Regions from separate parts of the Pseudomonas sp. Z4-7 genome, predicted to be linked through region 4. Evidence: predicted binding sites of a transcription regulator. Region 4 holds the regulator's gene; each other region holds the start of a gene.
What was found. Region 4 encodes sigma-54, which starts transcription at its own class of promoters, with help from an activator protein. Its sites were predicted from a motif close to ANTGGCATNNANNTTGCTNT; they were not measured.
Positions count from the first base shown of each region.

Region 1: flhA (flagellar biosynthesis protein FlhA) is a predicted target of sigma-54. The motif match lies at 2,673-2,692, and genes of this name have one in related genera.
Region 2: J3P91_RS23240 (pilin) is a predicted target of sigma-54. The motif match lies at 829-848, and genes of this name have one in related genera.
Region 3: flgB (flagellar basal body rod protein FlgB) is a predicted target of sigma-54. The motif match lies at 1,225-1,244, and genes of this name have one in related genera.

Region 1 is NZ_CP071642.1:4,351,762-4,356,080, forward strand. Features, by position in the region: gene flhF (flagellar biosynthesis protein FlhF) at 1-472, opposite strand, end outside; gene flhA (flagellar biosynthesis protein FlhA) at 484-2,613, opposite strand; gene flhB (flagellar biosynthesis protein FlhB) at 3,031-4,167, opposite strand; gene fliR (flagellar biosynthetic protein FliR) at 4,171-4,319, opposite strand, start outside.
Region 2 is NZ_CP071642.1:5,177,868-5,182,186, reverse strand. Features, by position in the region: gene pilB (type IV-A pilus assembly ATPase PilB) at 1-669, opposite strand, end outside; gene J3P91_RS23240 (pilin) at 894-1,304, shown strand; gene J3P91_RS23235 (BON domain-containing protein) at 1,590-1,943, shown strand; gene J3P91_RS23230 (DUF2845 domain-containing protein) at 2,260-2,556, opposite strand; gene J3P91_RS23225 (DUF748 domain-containing protein) at 2,559-4,319, opposite strand, start outside.
Region 3 is NZ_CP071642.1:4,639,128-4,643,446, reverse strand. Features, by position in the region: gene J3P91_RS20685 (chemotaxis protein CheV) at 1-48, shown strand, start outside; gene cheR (protein-glutamate O-methyltransferase CheR) at 103-930, shown strand; gene flgB (flagellar basal body rod protein FlgB) at 1,286-1,693, shown strand; gene flgC (flagellar basal body rod protein FlgC) at 1,697-2,140, shown strand; gene flgD (flagellar hook assembly protein FlgD) at 2,156-2,878, shown strand; gene flgE (flagellar hook protein FlgE) at 2,907-4,223, shown strand.
Region 4 is NZ_CP071642.1:975,437-979,755, forward strand. Features, by position in the region: gene rapZ (RNase adapter RapZ) at 1-662, opposite strand, end outside; gene ptsN (PTS IIA-like nitrogen regulatory protein PtsN) at 665-1,129, opposite strand; gene hpf (ribosome hibernation-promoting factor, HPF/YfiA family) at 1,142-1,450, opposite strand; gene J3P91_RS04160 (RNA polymerase factor sigma-54) at 1,527-3,020, opposite strand; gene lptB (LPS export ABC transporter ATP-binding protein) at 3,184-3,909, opposite strand; gene lptA (lipopolysaccharide transport periplasmic protein LptA) at 3,909-4,319, opposite strand, start outside.

The DNA.
Region 1 (4,319 bases), 2.8 Mb from region 4:
GCTGGACTTCCATCAGCTCACGCAGGCTGTTGAGTTCAAAGCGCATCGAGTCCAGGGCACGTGGGTCGACACCCGCGGCTGGCGCGGCTGGCGCCGGTACCGGACGACGCGGCTCGGCCTGGGCTGGCTCGATCAGCGGTTCGGCAGCGGTCAGCGGCAGGCCGGCCGTCAATGGCTGGCCGGCGAACAATTGACGATTGGTCCCCGCGCTGCCTTCGCCTTCGCTGCTGCGCAGGCTCAGTTCGGCCTGGGCGCTGGCGATGCGCGACTGGGTCTTGCGCAGCTCATCCTCAAGCTCCATGTTCGGAACCCGTGGGGCCAGCGCCGACAATTTGTAATCCAGGGCAGCCGTCAGCTCGACACCGCCGGCGATCCGGCGATTACCGATGATGGCTGCTTCAGCGCCCAGCTCGTCACGTACCAGCTTCATGGCCTGACGCATATCGGCGGCAAAAAAACGCTTCACTTGCATAAACCACTACCTCAGCCGTTGGGCCCTACTGTCGCAACGATGGTCACTTGCTTGTTGTCCGGTATTTCCTGGTACGCCAGCACATGCAGCCCCGGGACCGCGAGGCGACCGAATCGCGAGAGCATCGCGCGAATCGGACCGGCCACCAGCAGGATCACCGGTTGGCCTTGCATCTCTTGCCGCTGGGCTGCTTCGATCAACGAACGCTGCAGCTTCTCGGCCATGCTTGGCTCCAGCAGAACACCCTCTTCCGAGCCTTGTCCTGCCTTCTGCAGACTATTGAGCAATATCTGTTCCAACCTTGGCTCCAGAGTGATCACAGGCAGCTCAGACTCAGTGCCTACAATGCTTTGGACGATTGCGCGGGATACGCCGACTCGCACCGCAGCGACCAACGCGGCGGTATCTTGACTCTTCGAAGCGTTGTTGGCGATGGCTTCGGCGATACTGCGAATGTCGCGCACCGGGACCTGTTCGGCCAACAGCGCCTGCAACACCTTGAGCAACTGCGACAGCGACACCACGCCCGGCACCAGCTCCTCGGCCAGTTTTGGCGAGCCTTTGGCCAGTACTTGCAGCAATTGCTGGACTTCCTCGTGGCCGATCAGCTCGCTGGAGTGCTTGTACAAAATCTGGTTCAAGTGGGTCGCCACCACGGTGCTGGCGTCTACCACGGTATAACCGAGCGATTGCGCCTGGGCCCGCTGGCTGATTTCGATCCACACCGCTTCCAGGCCGAAAGCCGGATCCTTGGCGGTAATACCGTTGAGCGAACCGTAGACCTGTCCTGGGTTGATCGCCAGCTCGCGGTCAGGATAGATCTCGGCTTCGGCCAGGATCACGCCCATGAGCGTCAGGCGATAGGCGCTTGGGGCCAGATCGAGGTTGTCGCGGATATGCACGGTGGGCATCAGGAAGCCCAGGTCCTGGGACAGCTTCTTGCGCACGCCCTTGATCCGGGCCAGCAATTGACCACCCTGGTTGCGGTCGACCAGTGGGATGAGGCGGTAGCCGACTTCCAGGCCGATCATGTCGATCGGCGTCACATCGTCCCAACCCAACTCCTTGGTTTCCATGGCCCGCGCCGGCGATGGCAGCAGTTCCTGCTGACGCTTGACCTCTTCCAGCGCCTGGACCTTTTGCCCGTTCTGCTTTTTCCAGAACAGGTAGGCGCCACCAGCAGCCAGGGCAGCCATGCTCAGGAACGACACGTGGGGCATGCCCGGCACGATACCCATCACCGCCATCAGGCCGGCCGCCACGGCCAGGGCCTTGGGCGAAGCGAACATCTGGCGATTGATCTGCTTGCCCATGTCTTCGGAGCCCGAAGCACGGGTCACCATGATCGCGGCAGCTGTGGATAACAACAGTGATGGCAATTGCGCCACCAAACCGTCACCGATGGTCAGCAAGGCGTAGACCCTGCCAGCATCACCGAACGTCATACCGTGCTGGAAGATACCGACGGCCATCCCGCCGATGAGGTTGATGAACAGAATCAGCAGGCCGGCGATGGCGTCGCCACGCACGAACTTGCTCGCACCGTCCATGGAACCGTAGAACTCGGCCTCCTGAGCCACGTCAAGACGACGAGCCTTGGCCTGGTTCTGATCGATCAGGCCGGCGTTGAGGTCGGCGTCGATCGCCATCTGCTTGCCGGGCATCGCATCGAGGGTGAAACGCGCGCTCACCTCGGAAATCCGCCCGGCACCCTTGGTCACCACGACGAAGTTGATGATCATCAGGATGGCGAAAACCACGATACCGACCACGTAGTTACCGCCGATCACCACTTCACCGAAGGCCTGGATCACCTTACCGGCGGCAGCGTGGCCGTCCTGGCCGTGGAGCATGACCACGCGAGTGGACGCCACGTTCAGCGCCAGGCGCATCAGCGTCGCCACCAGCAGGATGGTTGGAAACACCGCGAAATCCAGCGGCCGCAGAGCGTATACGCAAACCAGCAGTACCACGATGGACAGCGCAATGTTGAACGTGAAGAACACGTCGAGCAGGAACGGCGGTATCGGCAGCATCATCATGGCAAGCATGACCAGCAGCAACAGCGGCACACCCAGATTCCCCCGGCTGAGGTCGGCTACGTTGCTGCGTGCGGTGCTGAATAACTGAGAGCGATCCACCAATATTCCCCGTTCCTGTGAAGCAAACTTTTGACGCCCGGAGGGGGCGCAGACGGGGTATTGCAAGAAGCTTTCCAACTTTTGCAAAAGCTTGGAATAGAAAGGCCGAAGCGACTTCAACCCTGTGGGAGCGAGCCCGCTCGCGAAAGCGGTTTGTCAGTCGGCGCCTGTATCGACTGGATCGGCGCATTCGCGAGCAGGCTCGCTCCCACAGGGTAATACGGTTCACTTGAGAAGAAAGGGTACCCGTGGCGAGGGAGCTTGCTCCCGCTCGGCTGCGAAGCAGTCGCAAACCGGCGGGTGCGGCGTGTCTGATGCCCCGCATCTGGCGGGTTTTGGGGCCGCTTCGCGGCCCAGCGGGAGCAAGCTCCCTCGCCACGGGTTTGTCGATGCCCTAAGGGAATAGCATCGGCTGAATTAGGAATCGCGCCGCAAATCCGGCGGGATCGGCAGGTCCTTGAGCGGTTCGGGACGCTTGCCCTTGCCGGCGCGGTGCTGGCGGATCTGGTAGACGTAGGCCAGCACCTGGGCCACAGCCAGGTACAGACCTCCGGGAATTTCCTGATCGAGTTCGGTGGAGTAGTAGATCGAGCGCGCCAGCGCCGGCGATTCGAGCAGCATCACTTCGTTGGCAACGGCGATTTCGCGGATCTTCAACGCCAGGAAATCACTGCCCTTGGCCAGCAGCACCGGCGCATTGCCTTTTTCAGGATCGTATTTGAGCGCCACCGCATAGTGGGTCGGGTTGGTAATGACCACGTCGGCGTCGGGAATCGCCGCCATCATGCGCCGCTGGGAGACCTCGCGCTGCAATTGGCGAATCCGCTGCTTGACCTCCGGCTTGCCCTCCGCGTCCTTGTGCTCGTCGCGCACTTCCTGCTTGGTCATCATCAGCTTCTGCTTGCTCTGATAGAGCTGGATTGGCACATCGATGGCGGCGATCAGGATCAAACCGCAAGACATCCACAACGTGCTCCATCCCACCAGCTGCACGCTATGAATGATGGCCTGTTCCAGCGGTTGATGGGCGATGCGCAGCAGATCGTCGATGTCGCCCTCCAGCACCACCAACGCGACGGACAGGACCAGCAGGAACTTGCCAAAAGCCTTGAGCAGCTCCACCAGCGCCGTGGTGGAAAACATGCGCTTGATGCCGGCGGCCGGGTTCATCCGGCTGAACTTGGGTGCCAGGCTGCCGGCGGCGAAGAGCCATCCGCCCAGCGAAATCGGGCCGATGAATGCCGCCAACAATAAAAAGATCAGCACGGGCTGAATCGCCAGAAGCGCGATCTTGCCCGAATGCAGCAAGTACTGCGTCATGGCGCCAGGGCTCAGCAACACTTCCCGGGGCAAGGAAAAATTCAGGCGCATGATCTCCAGCAGTTCCAGCGCCAGATCGCCGCCATAGATCAGCAAGCCGCCAGCGCCGGCAAGCATGATCGCCAGGGTGTTGAGCTCCTTGGAGCGGGCGATCTCGCCTTTCTCGCGGGACTCCCTGGTGCGTTTCTCCGTGGGGTCTTCTGTCTTGTCCTGACCGCTTTCGCTCTCAGCCATGGTTCAGCGCGCCTGTGCCATGTCGCGTAGCAGCTGCAAGGCCTGGGTGGCCAACGGCTGATACTGGTTGAGAATATCCCCCAGGCTGACCCAGAAGATCACCATGCCCAGCACCAGCGTGAGGGGGAAGCCGATGGAAAAAATGTTCAGCT
Region 2 (4,319 bases), 2.0 Mb from region 4:
CCGCAGCATACCGTCGGTGCGCACGCGTACCCGATAGGTCTTTTCATAGGGTTCGAAGTGCAGGTCGGAAGAGCCGCCCTTGATCGCGTCCAGCAACATCTTGTTGACGAAGCGCACCACCGGCGCATCGTCGCCGTCCTGGCCGGCGATGGCATCCTGCTTGCGGTCATCGATCGACTCGATGTCGAGGCCGTCGAGGTCGACGTCGGCCATGCCTTCCAGGCCCGTGCTGCTGGACTCGAAGAACTTCTCGATGGCATCGCTGAGCTTGTCGTCCTCCACCAGTATGGCTTCGGTGGTCAGGCCGGTGCTGAACTGTATGTCGTTGATGGCCTGGTGATTAGTCGGATCGGAAATGCCCACGTACAGCTTGTTGCCACGCCGCCACAGGGGCAGGGCGTGATGCTGGCGCACGAGTTTCTCGCTGACCAGGCCAGCGGGCTGGTTGTCCTTGTCGAGGCTGTTGAGGTCCAGCAGGGCGATACCAAAATGCTCCGAGGCGATTTCCGCCACCTGGCGGCTCTGGACGAGTTTGTTCTGCACCAGATAGCTGACCAGGGGCGTGCGATTGCGCTGCGCCTGTTGGTAGGCCTGCTGCGCGCTTTGTTCAGTGATCAGTTCGGCCAGCACCAGTTGCTTGGCCAGGCCGCTGAGGGCGATGTCATTCATGGGAATACCGGTGGCGGACTGTTCATGATTTATAGCCTAGTCAAGCATCGGTGCCTCACCAGCGAGCAGAGGTGACAAAAAGCGTCAGATAGTGCGGTTGTTGGGGTAGGACCTTGCTCGTATGTCGCTGGAAAAGCTTCGGCTGGCGGGGCCGCGGTGGTTGGCATGTGCCGTGCAATGCTCGTGTCATCGCATGAGATCCGACTCATACAAGGGAGATGACTATGAACAGGCAAAAGGGTTTCACCTTGATCGAGCTGCTGATTGTGGTGGCGATCATCGGCATCCTGGCGACGTTTGCGTTGCCGCAGTATTCGAGGTACCAGGCGCGGGCAAAGGCGACAGCGGGCTTGGCGGAAATTTCTACCTTGAGGGTGGCGTTCGAAGATGTCATGAATCAAGGAACGGCCCCCACGCTGGCCAACATTGGCGGCACATCCCCTACCAGCAACTGCACTATTACGGCGGAAGGCGTGGCTAACACTGGAGTAGGCGCGATCGTTTGCACTCTTGTTAACGCACCTGCTCCTGTACTCGGCAGGACTATTACGCTCAGTCGGGCGGCTACAGGGGTCTGGACCTGTACTTCAACCGCTGCTCAAGAATTCTTGCCAGCAGGTTGTGACGGGGCATAGACCATGCCGTATGACTTGGCCCCGCTTTTATAGCGGGGCTTTTTATTGGGTGAGAAATGTTTACGCAATTCATGGAGTTAGCAACCGGGCCAAAACCCGCAACTTGCATGTACCAAATCATCCGGTCATGCAAATTGCATGATTGTGAAAAATGCCGCTTCGCTTAACTATATGAATTTAAAGGGAAATCTGATTGTTTCAAAACTGGCACAGCCTTCGCACTACTCCTGACAACCTGCCGCGATGCACTTTCGGCAGTTTCTGAGAAAAACAGGAGTTACTCGTATGAAGAAGTTCGCTATCACTGCCGCTGCTGCCACTGCACTGACCCTGACCATGGCTAACGCATTTGCCGAGACCACTCAAGCGACTCAGGCACCGATGATGCTGGCTGCTGGCGAAGTGACAGAGGCTAAGGAAGACGTTTCCGACACCTGGATCACCACCAAGGTCAAAGCTGACCTGGTCACCGAGAAAGGCATTCCAGGCTCCGACATCAAGGTTGAAACCAACAAAGGCGTTGTGTCCCTGTCTTCTATGACCAAGGTTACTGAGGCACAAAAAGACACCGCTGTGGCAATCACCAAGAAAATCAAAGGCGTCAAAGCCGTATCGGCTGACGGTCTGAAAGCCGAGTAAGGCTAGGCTTCTCGCCTGAACGGGAGAAGGCACGGCACGCGGGCTGAGATATACGTATGCCGTTGCTTTGGAGTTCATGCGAAAGGCCACAGGGACGTGGCCATTACAGGCCCCCGGCATTCGTGCCGGGGGCCTGTTCTATTCTGGGGAGAAAACCTGGTGTACGGCCAGGAAACCGGGTTGTTCTTTTCGCGAGCAGGCTCGCTCCCACACTGGACCGAGTTTCGTCAGGCAAAAATGCAGTCAAACGTGGGAGCGAGCCTGCTCGCGAAGGCGTCGGCGCTATGCATGAGAAATGCCTGTCCCAGAGGCACAATCACCGCCCACGCTTGCTGGTGATCTCCACCAGCCGATTCCCCACGAAGCGCAAGTATTGGTACATGCCGTTGTTGGGCCCGTAGGTCCATTCCTCCACCGGGTACTCTTCCCGGCGATTGGCGCTGCGTTGGTAGCCCAGGTCATCGCGCGCCGTGGGCTCGCCACACTTCTGCCGCACCTCGCTGGAGCGATCACCGACGCTGATCAATTGGCTGCCGCAGCGCAGGGTCTCGGCGGCTGATGCATGGCCGGTCGCAAGCAGCAGGACCAGGCCGATTCCAGACAGACACTTCATTTTCATTCGGCATCCAGATGCATAGGGGTAATGACGCTACCGTCGCTTTCGGCCTGACCGAGGCTGGCGTCGATGAAGTACACGCGGTCATCGGCCAGCTTGCCCTTGTCCACCAGGAAATCCTTGATGCTGCTGGCCCGCTCCTGCCCCAGTTCGCGCAACAGCAGGTCACTGCCGCTCCAAAACCTGATGACCCCTTCACGGAGTTTTTCGATGCGGGCCTGTTTATCCAGTTGTGTCCATTCGGCCGGTGGTTGAGTCTTCAGGCGAGTGCGATAGATGCCTTCAAGCAGCGGGGCTTTTTCGTCTTCCGGTACTTCCAGCAACGAAGCTTTGGCCGGGACCTTGTCGCCCCTGCGCTGCAGCATCTTGTAGTAGTTGTACTGGTATTCGCGTTCCAGGCGCTGGGCGGCGAGCAGCGGGCCGTCGCTGCTTTCGGCGGCGGTGCCTTCGATCTCCAGCTTCAACTCTGGCCGTTTGCCCAGGGCTTCGGACAACTTGAGCAGAGCGTTTTCGTTTTCCTTGCTCAGGTCACTGGAGCCCGGCGCGAACGCCACGCTGCCCAGGTCTTCCGAGCCGCCGCCGGCCACCAGCCCGCCGATCAGCTTGAACGGCGCTTGTGCCGCGCGAACCACCAGGTTGCGCAGGGTTTGCCAGACAATCGGCATGACGCTGAACTGCGGATCGTTGAGGTTGCCGGAAACCGGCAGCTCGATGGAGATCCTGCCCTCGGAATCTTTCAGCAAGGCGACGGCGAGCTTGAGCGGCAGGCTCACGGCGTCCGGGCTGTCGACCTTTTCCCCCAGTTGCAGTTGTTCGACCACGACTTTGTTGTCGGCCTGGAGCTGGCCCTTGGTGATCCGGTAATGCAGGTCGAGATTGAGCCGGCCCTTGCGGATGCGATAGCCGGCGAACTTGCCGGAGTACGGCGTCAGGGTGGTCAGCTCGACCCGTTTGAAACTGGTGGCGATGTCGAGGCTGGCCATCGGGTCGAAGGGGTTGACCGCGCCCTTGATCGTGACAGGCGCGTAGCGATCGACCTTGCCTTTCACATCAACTGTGGCGGGCTTGGCCTGGCGGCTGTCGATGGTGCCGATCTCGCCGTTGAGCTGCTGGACGGCTGTGGCGAAGTTCGGCGTCAGGCTGAAGTCGGCGAAATTGGCCGAACCGTCATTGATGGCGATTCCGCCGACATGAATGCCCAGCGGTTTTTCCTTGGGTGCCGGTTTGGCCGCGGTGTTTCTGGCCGGGGCGTCGGCGGGTTGAGGAATCAGCAGGTCGTCGACGTTGGTGGTGCGATCATCGTTGATCATGAAGCGTGCATAGGGCTGGAACAGGTTGACCTTGTCGATCGACAGGCTGTCGCCATGCTGGTAATTGAGCCCCTGGAGTACCAGGCGCTGCCATTTGAGGAAGTCACGGGTCTTGAGCGTGTCGAGGGTATGCAACTGATCGACCTGGGCGCGGCCGGTCACGGCGAACGCCAGCGGTTCGGTACTTTTCAGGTCCACCGCCAGATCGCTGCCGAGCATCCCGGAGCGTAGCTCCAGGCGGATGAACGGGTTGATGTAGGCCTGGGCGACCCGCAGGTCGATGTCCTGGGTCTTGACGTTGAGCTTCGCGGCAACCGGGTTCAGATTGACCTCGCCATCGGCGAGCAGCTTGCCTTGTTTGCCCAGCCCGGTGTCCAGCTTGAGTTTGAAAGGCGAGCCGTTGAGTGTGTCGTAGTTCTGCAGGTCGAGGTTCAGCGGGCCGAGGTCCAG
Region 3 (4,319 bases), 2.5 Mb from region 4:
GATGACCTGGCGTCGCGTGTGGTCGAGCGAATCAAGGCAGCAGAATAAAGGTCGGGCGCGTTGTGCGCCCGGCAAGTCAACACAGTGAAAAGAGGCGGTATCTTGTCTACGGGTAATTTGGATTTCGAACAGTTCCGGGTCTTCCTGGAAAAAGCCTGTGGCATCTTGCTTGGTGAAAACAAGCAGTACCTGGTGTCGAGCCGTCTCAACAAATTGATGGAACAACAGGGTCTCAAGTCGCTGGGCGAACTGGTGCAGCGCATCCAGACCCAGCCACGCAGCGGTTTGCGCGAGATGGTGGTGGATGCGATGACCACCAACGAAACCCTGTGGTTTCGTGATACCTATCCCTTCGAGGTATTGAAGAACCGGGTGTTGCCGGCGGCCATCAAGGCCAGTCCGGGGCAACGCCTGCGCATCTGGTCGGCGGCCTGCTCGTCGGGACAGGAACCGTATTCGCTGTCGATGTCCATCGATGAGTTCGAGCGCTCCAACCTCGGCCAGCTGAAGATGGGCGTGCAAATTGTCGCCACCGACCTGTCCGGGACCATGCTCAACAACTGCAAGACCGGTGAGTACGACAGCCTGGCGATCGGCCGTGGCCTGTCGCCTGATCGCCTGCAACGCTATTTCGATCCGAAAGGGCCGGGCAAGTGGGTGGTCAAGGCGCCGATCAAGAGCCGCGTGGAGTTCCGCTCGTTCAACTTGCTGGACAGCTATGCCAGCCTGGGCAAGTTCGACATCGTGTTCTGCCGCAACGTGCTGATCTACTTCTCCGCCGAGGTGAAGAAAGACATCCTGCTGCGTATCCACAGCACCCTGAAGCCGGGCGGCTACCTGTTCCTGGGCGCGTCCGAGGCGTTGAACGGCTTGCCGGATCATTACCAGATGGTCCAGTGCAGTCCGGGGATCATCTATCAGGCGAAGTGATTGGCCTGGGTTATAAAAAACGGGAGCCCTACGGGGCTCCCGTTTTTTTTTGCCCTCCAGTTTCTCCAATCCAACACATTCCTGTGGGAGCGAGCTTGCTCGCGATAGCGGCGGCACATCCAAAATCCATGTATCAGACAGATCGCTATCGCGAGCAAGCTCGCTCCCACATTTGTCCCCCATTGTCTGGATGAAAGCGGCAGAAAAGCGGCAGCCAGCGGAAACCGATTGCCGCTTTTCTGGCATTGCCGCTTTGCCGATCCCCGCAAAGCCCCGGTTTACGGGCTTTTGGAAAGTGGCACGGTGATTGCTAAAGCCATCGTACGAACATTCTGGTCACCCAAAGGTTTCCGCCATGAGCATCAGCTTCGATAAAGCGCTCGGTATCCACGAACAGGCCCTGAGCTTCCGCGCCCAGCGTGCCGAAGTCCTGGCCAACAATATTGCCAACGCCGACACCCCGAACTACAAGGCCCGTGACCTGGACTTTTCCAAGGTGCTCGCCGAGCAGAACGAAAAAACCAAGAACGGCCACTTCGCCTTGAACATGACCAACAACCGTCATATCGAAGCCGAGGGCGTTGGCAGTGGCGACGGATCGTTGATGTATCGCACGCCGATGCAGCCGTCGATCGACCAGAACACCGTGGATGCTCAACTGGAACAGTCCAACTACGCGGAAAACTCCGTGAACTTCCAGGCCAGCTTCACCCTGCTCAACAGTAAATTCAAAGGGCTGGTATCAGCCCTGCGTGGAGAGTAATTCATGTCGATCGCGAGCGTATTCAACATCGCCGGCAGTGCCATGAGTGCCCAGACCACTCGCCTGAACACCGTCGCCAGTAACATCGCCAACGCCGAGACCGTCTCGTCGAGCATCGACCAGACCTATCGCGCCCGCCACCCGGTATTCGCCACCATGTTCCAGGGTGGCCAGTCCGGCGGCAGCGACTCGCTGTTCCAGAATCAGGACGCGGCCGGGCAGGGTGTGCAGGTACTCGGCGTGGTTGAAGACCAGAGCAACCTCGACGCCCGTTACGAGCCGAATCATCCGGCCGCCGACGCCAAGGGTTACGTCTACTACCCGAACGTCAACGTCGTTGAAGAAATGGCCGACATGATTTCCGCCAGTCGTTCGTTCCAGACCAACGCCGAAATGATGAACACCGCCAAAGCCATGATGCAGAAGGTCCTGACCCTCGGTCAGTGATAAGGGGCGAGTCACATGAGCGTCACCAACACCACCAGCGGTTTGAGCCTCAACGAGATTCTGGCCAACTCCTCGGTCAAGACCAACACCACGACCGATGGCCTGGGCGCGGCAACCAACGCTGCCTCCGGCAATAAAGAGCTGGGCAAGGATGCGTTCCTGCAACTGCTCGTGACCCAGCTGAAAAACCAGAACCCGCTGGAGCCACAGGATAACGGCGAGTTCGTTGCCCAACTGGCGCAATTCAGCAGCCTGGAAGGCATCACCACGCTCAACGACACCGTCAGCGGCATCGCTGGCAACTACAACTCGTCCCAGGCGTTGCAGGCTTCGTCCCTGGTCGGTCGCTCGGTCATCGCGCCCGGTGACAAGGCCGTGGTCGACACCTCCAAGAGCCTCAACGGCACGGTAGTGGTACCGGCATCGGTGTCCTCCGTCGCCGTCAAGATCGTGGACAAGGACGGCAAGACCGTTCGCACCATCGATCTGGGCAGTCAGAACGCCGGCAACTCCGCCTTCATCTGGGATGGCAAGAACGACGCGGGCACGACGGTCGAGTCGGGCACGTACACCTTCGCGGCCTCGACCACCATCGACGGCAAGGCCACGTCGCTGATCACCAACCTGCCGGCCACGGTCAGCAGCGTGACGATCAGCCAGACGGGCGGTGAGCTGATGCTCAACCTGGCCGGACTGGGCAGCATTGCCCTGTCCAAAGTACAAACTATTGGTATGTAGAGCCGACTAACCGGCAAAAGGAGTCAACATGTCTTTTAACATCGGCCTTAGCGGTCTCTATGCAGCCAACAAACAGCTGGATGTGACCGGCAACAACATCGCCAACGTGGCGACCACCGGTTTCAAATCGTCCCGTGCGGAATTCGAAGACGTCTACTCGGCCACCAAGCTCGGTTCGGGCAGCAAGACCGTCGGCAACGGCGTGCGCCTGGCCAACGTTTCCCAGCAGTTCGGCCAAGGTGACGTGAACAACACCGGCAACGTGCTGGACATGGGCATCCAGGGCCAGGGCTTCTTTGTCCTGAGCAACGACGGCTCCCTGAGCTACACCCGTGCCGGTACGTTCAAGACCGACAAGGAAGGTTTCATCACCAACAGTGATGGCACTGCTCGCCTGCAGGGCTATGGCGTGGATGCCAACGGCAAGATCCAGAACGGCATCCTGACCGACCTGCGCATCGACACTTCGAACCTGCCGCCGACCGCCACCAGCCTGGTATCGTCGACCATCAACCTGAACTCGACAGCGACGCCGATCACAGCCGCGTTCAATCCGGCCGACACCGCTACCTTCACCAAGCAGTTCACCACCCCGGTCTATGACACCCAGGGCAACCAGCACTCAATGGACCAGTACATGGTCAAGACTTCCGGCAACACCTGGAATGTCTACACCTTGATCGACGGTCGTAACCTCAATGGCAGCGCGCCGACCACGACCGGTGCGAACGCGCCGATCCCTTCGACCATGACCTTTGATTCCAGTGGCCGGTTGACGCAGGTCAGCACGCCGCCAGTACCGCCTGCCACTACGCCGACTATCAACAGCGATCTGGTATTGACTGGTTGGGTTCCTGGCACCGTGACCAACGGAACATGGACCGCCAACGGTGCCGCCAGTGCGCCGACCATTACGATTTCCATGGGCAACACCACCCAATTCAACGCCGATACCGCGCGCTCGATCCCAACCCAGAACGGCTACGCCACTGGCCAGATCACTAACCTGACCATCGACGGCAGTGGCGTCTTGCTGGCCAACTTCAGCAACAACCAGACCAAGCCGATTGGTCAGCTCGCCCTCGCCAGCTTCACCAATGAGCAGGGCCTGCAGCCAGTAGGTGGCACCAGCTGGAAGGAAACCTTCGCCTCGGGCATCCCGGGCTACGATGCGCCACAGACCGGCACCCTGGGTTCGATCGTCTCCAACTCCCTGGAAGAGTCCAACGTCAACCTGACCAACGAACTGGTCGAGCTGATCAAGGCGCAAAGCAACTACCAGGCGAACGCCAAGACCATCTCCACCCAGAGCACCATCATGCAGACCATCATTCAGATGGCTTGATGTCGATGGCTGTTTGAAGGCTGCACAAGGAGCCCCTCGCGAGAGGGGCTTTTTCATGAGCTTCAGTTTTGTATTGCTTAGGCTGGCCTCATCGTC
Region 4 (4,319 bases):
TCGACATCCGGCTGGGCAGCCAGGTAGTCGATCACCGGCTGGTCGAGCCCGGACTGCTCGCGCAGTTCAGGTTTCCAGTAAGGATTGGGCAGGCAGCGGACATCAAACACCAGGTCGGCATCCACGGGCATGCCACGCTTGAAGCCGAACGACTCCACCAGGAAGGCCGTACCGGGTTCCGGCTGGTTCAGCAGGCGCAACTTGATGGTGTCGCGCAACTGGTACAGATTCAGGTGGGTAGTGTTGACCTTCAGGTCCGCCAGGTCGGCAATCGGCCCCAGCAGTTGGCTCTCGTCATGGATCGCTTCAGCCAGGGAGCGGCTGGCGTTGCTCAACGGGTGGCGTCGACGGGTTTCCGAAAAGCGCTTGAGCAGGGTTTCTTCGTCTGCGTCCAGGTACAACACGTCGCACTGGATGTGCCGGCTGCGCACTTCCTCAAGCAACGCCGGGAAGCGCGACAAATGGCTCGGCAGGTTGCGGGCGTCGATGGACACGGCGACCAGCGGTTGCGCCAGCTCGGTATGGATCAGGGCGCGCTCGGCCAGTTCCGGAAGCAGGCCGGCCGGCAAATTGTCAATGCAATAGTAGCCGCTGTCCTCAAGGACGTTGAGGGCCGTGCTTTTACCGGAGCCGGAGCGGCCACTGACGATGATCATGCGCATGTTTAATGGCCGTTCTGCTCGTCCAGGACTACCTGATACAAGGCTTCGTTGCTCGGGGCGCTGCGCAGTTTTTCGCGTACTTCCTTGCGGTCTAGCATGCTGGCGATCTGGCGCAGCAGCTCGAGGTGCGCATCGGTCGCCGCTTCCGGGACCAGCAATACGAACAGCAGGTCGACCGGGGCGCCGTCGATGGCGTCGAAATCGATGGGGGCTTCAAGGTGTAGCAGCGCACTGATCGGCGCGGAACAACCCTTGAGGCGGCAATGGGGAATGGCGATGCCGTTGCCAAAACCGGTGGAACCGAGTTTTTCACGGGCAACCAACGCCTCGAAAACGTCCTGCATTTCCAGATCCGGCACTTCGCGGTGGATCAGGTTGGCGATTTGTTCGAGGGCTTTCTTTTTACTGCCACCCGGCGCGTTCACCTGGGAACGGCCGGGGGTCAGGATGGATTCTAGTCGGATCATGGATTGGGGGGGTTAACGACCGGTTGCGCCCTGAAGGAGGCTCTGGGTCTTTTCCTTATGCTTTTTGAGTTGGCGATCCAGCTTGTCGGTCAGCAGGTCAATCGCGGCATACATGTCTGAATGCTCTGCGTTGGCAACTACTTCTCCGCCGGGAATATGCAGCGTGGCTTCGATTTTCTGCAGCAGCTTCTCGACGTTCATCGTGACTTGCACGTTGGTGATCTTGTCGAAATGCCTTTCCAATCGGTCGAGTTTTTCGCCGATGTAGGTGCGCAGGGGTTCGGTCACTTCCAGTTGGTGTCCACTGATGTTGACTTGCATACAGCTTCTCCTTCGTTGCCAGTGCATAAAGCGGCAGGTAGAAATACCTGCCACTGGAACGCTGTGGCGTGGCCTGTTACATCAACCGCTTGCGTTCGCTCGAAGGCGCGATTCCCAGGGATTCGCGGTATTTGGCGACGGTACGGCGGGCCACCTGAATGCCTTGTGCCTCCAGTAAACCAGCGATCTTGCTGTCACTCAACGGCTTTTTCTGATTTTCCGCAGCGACCAGTTTTTTAATGATCGCGCGGATGGCCGTGGACGAGCATTCACCGCCTTCGGAGGTACTGACGTGGCTGGAGAAAAAGTATTTCAATTCATAGATGCCCCTTGGGGTATGCATGAATTTCTGGGTAGTCACCCTCGAAATCGTCGACTCGTGCATGCCCACCGCCTCGGCGATGTCATGCAAGACCAACGGTTTCATCGCTTCGTCACCGTACTCCAGGAAGCCGCGCTGATGCTCGACGATCTGGGTGGCGACTTTCATCAGGGTTTCGTTGCGGCTTTGCAGGCTCTTGATGAACCAGCGCGCCTCCTGCAACTGATTGCGCATGAAGGTATTGTCGGCGCTGGTGTCGGCACGCTTCACAAAACCGGCGTATTGGGCATTGACCCGCAGCTTGGGTACCGATTCCTGGTTCAGCTCCACCAGCCAGCGATCGTTGTGCTTGCGTACGATCACATCGGGGACGACATACTCGGGCTCGGTGGATTCGATTTGCGAGCCGGGGCGCGGATTCAGGCTTTGCACCAGTTCGATGACCTGGCGCAGCTCATCTTCCTTGAGCTTCATCCGACGCATCAACTGGCTGTAGTCGCGGCCGCCCAGCAGGTCGATGTAGTCGGTGACCAGGCGCTTGGCTTCGGCCAGCCATGGCGTCTTGGCGGGCAGCTGTCGCAATTGCAGCAGCAGGCATTCGCCTAGGTTGCGAGCGCCAATGCCGGCGGGTTCGAATTGCTGGATGCGATGCAGGACAGCTTCGATCTCGTCCAGCTCGATATCGAGCTCCGGGTCAAAGGCTTCGAGGATTTCTTCGAGGGTCTCGTCCAGGTAGCCCTGGTTGTTGATGCAATCGATCAACGTCACCGCGATCAGACGGTCGGTATCCGACATCGGCGCCAGGTTCAGTTGCCACAGCAGATGGCTTTGCAGGCTTTCGCCAGCAGAGGTGCGAGTGGTGAAGTCCCACTCGTCGTCGTCACCGCCTGGCAGGCTGCTGGCGCTGGTCTGGTAGACGTCTTCCCACGCCGTGTCCACGGGCAGGTCATTGGGAATGCGTTCGCTCCATTCGCCATCGTCGAGGTTATCTACCGTCGGGGCGGCTTCCTGATAGGACGGTTCCGGGACCTCCGGGGTAGTTTTCTGCTCGACGTTGTCGGCCAGTGGGTCGGTATTGTCGAAGTCGTCGCCTTCTTCCTGGCGTTCGAGCATCGGATTGGACTCCAGCGCCTCCTGGATTTCCTGTTGCAGGTCCAGGGTCGACAATTGGAGTAGGCGGATAGCCTGTTGCAGCTGCGGTGTCATCGTCAGCTGCTGGCCCATTCTCAAGACTAGCGATGGTTTCATGGCTGGGGCTTAACACCTTATTCGCCGGCGCACATGCGCCATCCACTACAGGGCGCCGAAGCGCCAAACTTAAGCAAATTATATGCCTGAAACTGAAGTGTTTGCCTAGGGGGCTATCTCAATTAATTGAGGGCGCCCGGGCATCCGCCAGGCCACCTTTGGCTTAAAGGCGGAACTCATGGCCCAGGTATACTTCCTTGACCAGTTCGTTGGCCAGGATGGTGGCGGAGTCGCCCTCGGCGATCAGCTGGCCATCGTTGACGATGTAGGCGGTTTCACAGATATCCAGCGTCTCGCGCACGTTGTGGTCGGTGATCAGCACACCGATTCCCTTGGCCTTGAGGTGATGGATGATCTGCTTGATGTCGCCCACCGAAATCGGGTCCACGCCGGCAAACGGCTCATCCAGCAGAATGAATTTCGGCGCGGTGGCCAGGGCGCGGGCGATCTCCACGCGGCGACGTTCGCCACCGGAAAGGCTCATGCCCAGATTGTCGCGAATGTGGCTGATATGGAACTCCTGCAGTAGGCTTTCCAGCTCCTGGCGACGGCCGGCCTTGTCGAGCTCCTGGCGGGTTTCCAGGATCGCCATGATGTTGTCGGCTACCGACAATTTGCGAAAGATCGACGCCTCTTGTGGCAGGTAGCCAATGCCAGCCTTTGCCCGGCCATGCATCGGCCGGTGGCTGACGTCCAGATCATCGATCAGCACTCGACCCTGGTCGGCCTGCACCAGGCCGACAATCATGTAGAAACAGGTGGTCTTGCCCGCGCCATTGGGGCCGAGCAAGCCTACGATCTGGCCGCTTTCGATGGACAGGCTGACGTCACGCACGACTTGGCGGTTCTTGTAGCTCTTGGCCAGATGCTGAGCTTTCAGAGTTGCCATTACTGGGCCTTCTGCTCGTCGGTTTTCTTTTTCGGCTGGATCACCATGTCGATGCGCGGGCGCGATTCGGTGACCTTGCTGCCTGTGGCGCGACCAGCGCTGGCGAGTTTCTTGTTGGTGTCGTAGACGATTTTCTCGCCTTGGGTCACGTTGTTGTCCTTGTCGACAACCTTGGCGCGGTCGATCAATACGACGCGGTCCTGGGAGGCGTGGTACTGGATGGTGACGCCATAACCCTGGACCGGCTTGGTGTCGCCCGCGGTTTGCATTTGCTCGAAGTAGGCCAGGTTGCCTACCGAGGTGACCACGTCGATGTCGCCGGACTGGGTGCGGGTGATGGTCACGGTATTGCCGGTGACCTTCATCGAACCCTGGGTGATGATCACGTCACCTTTATAGGTGGCGACGCC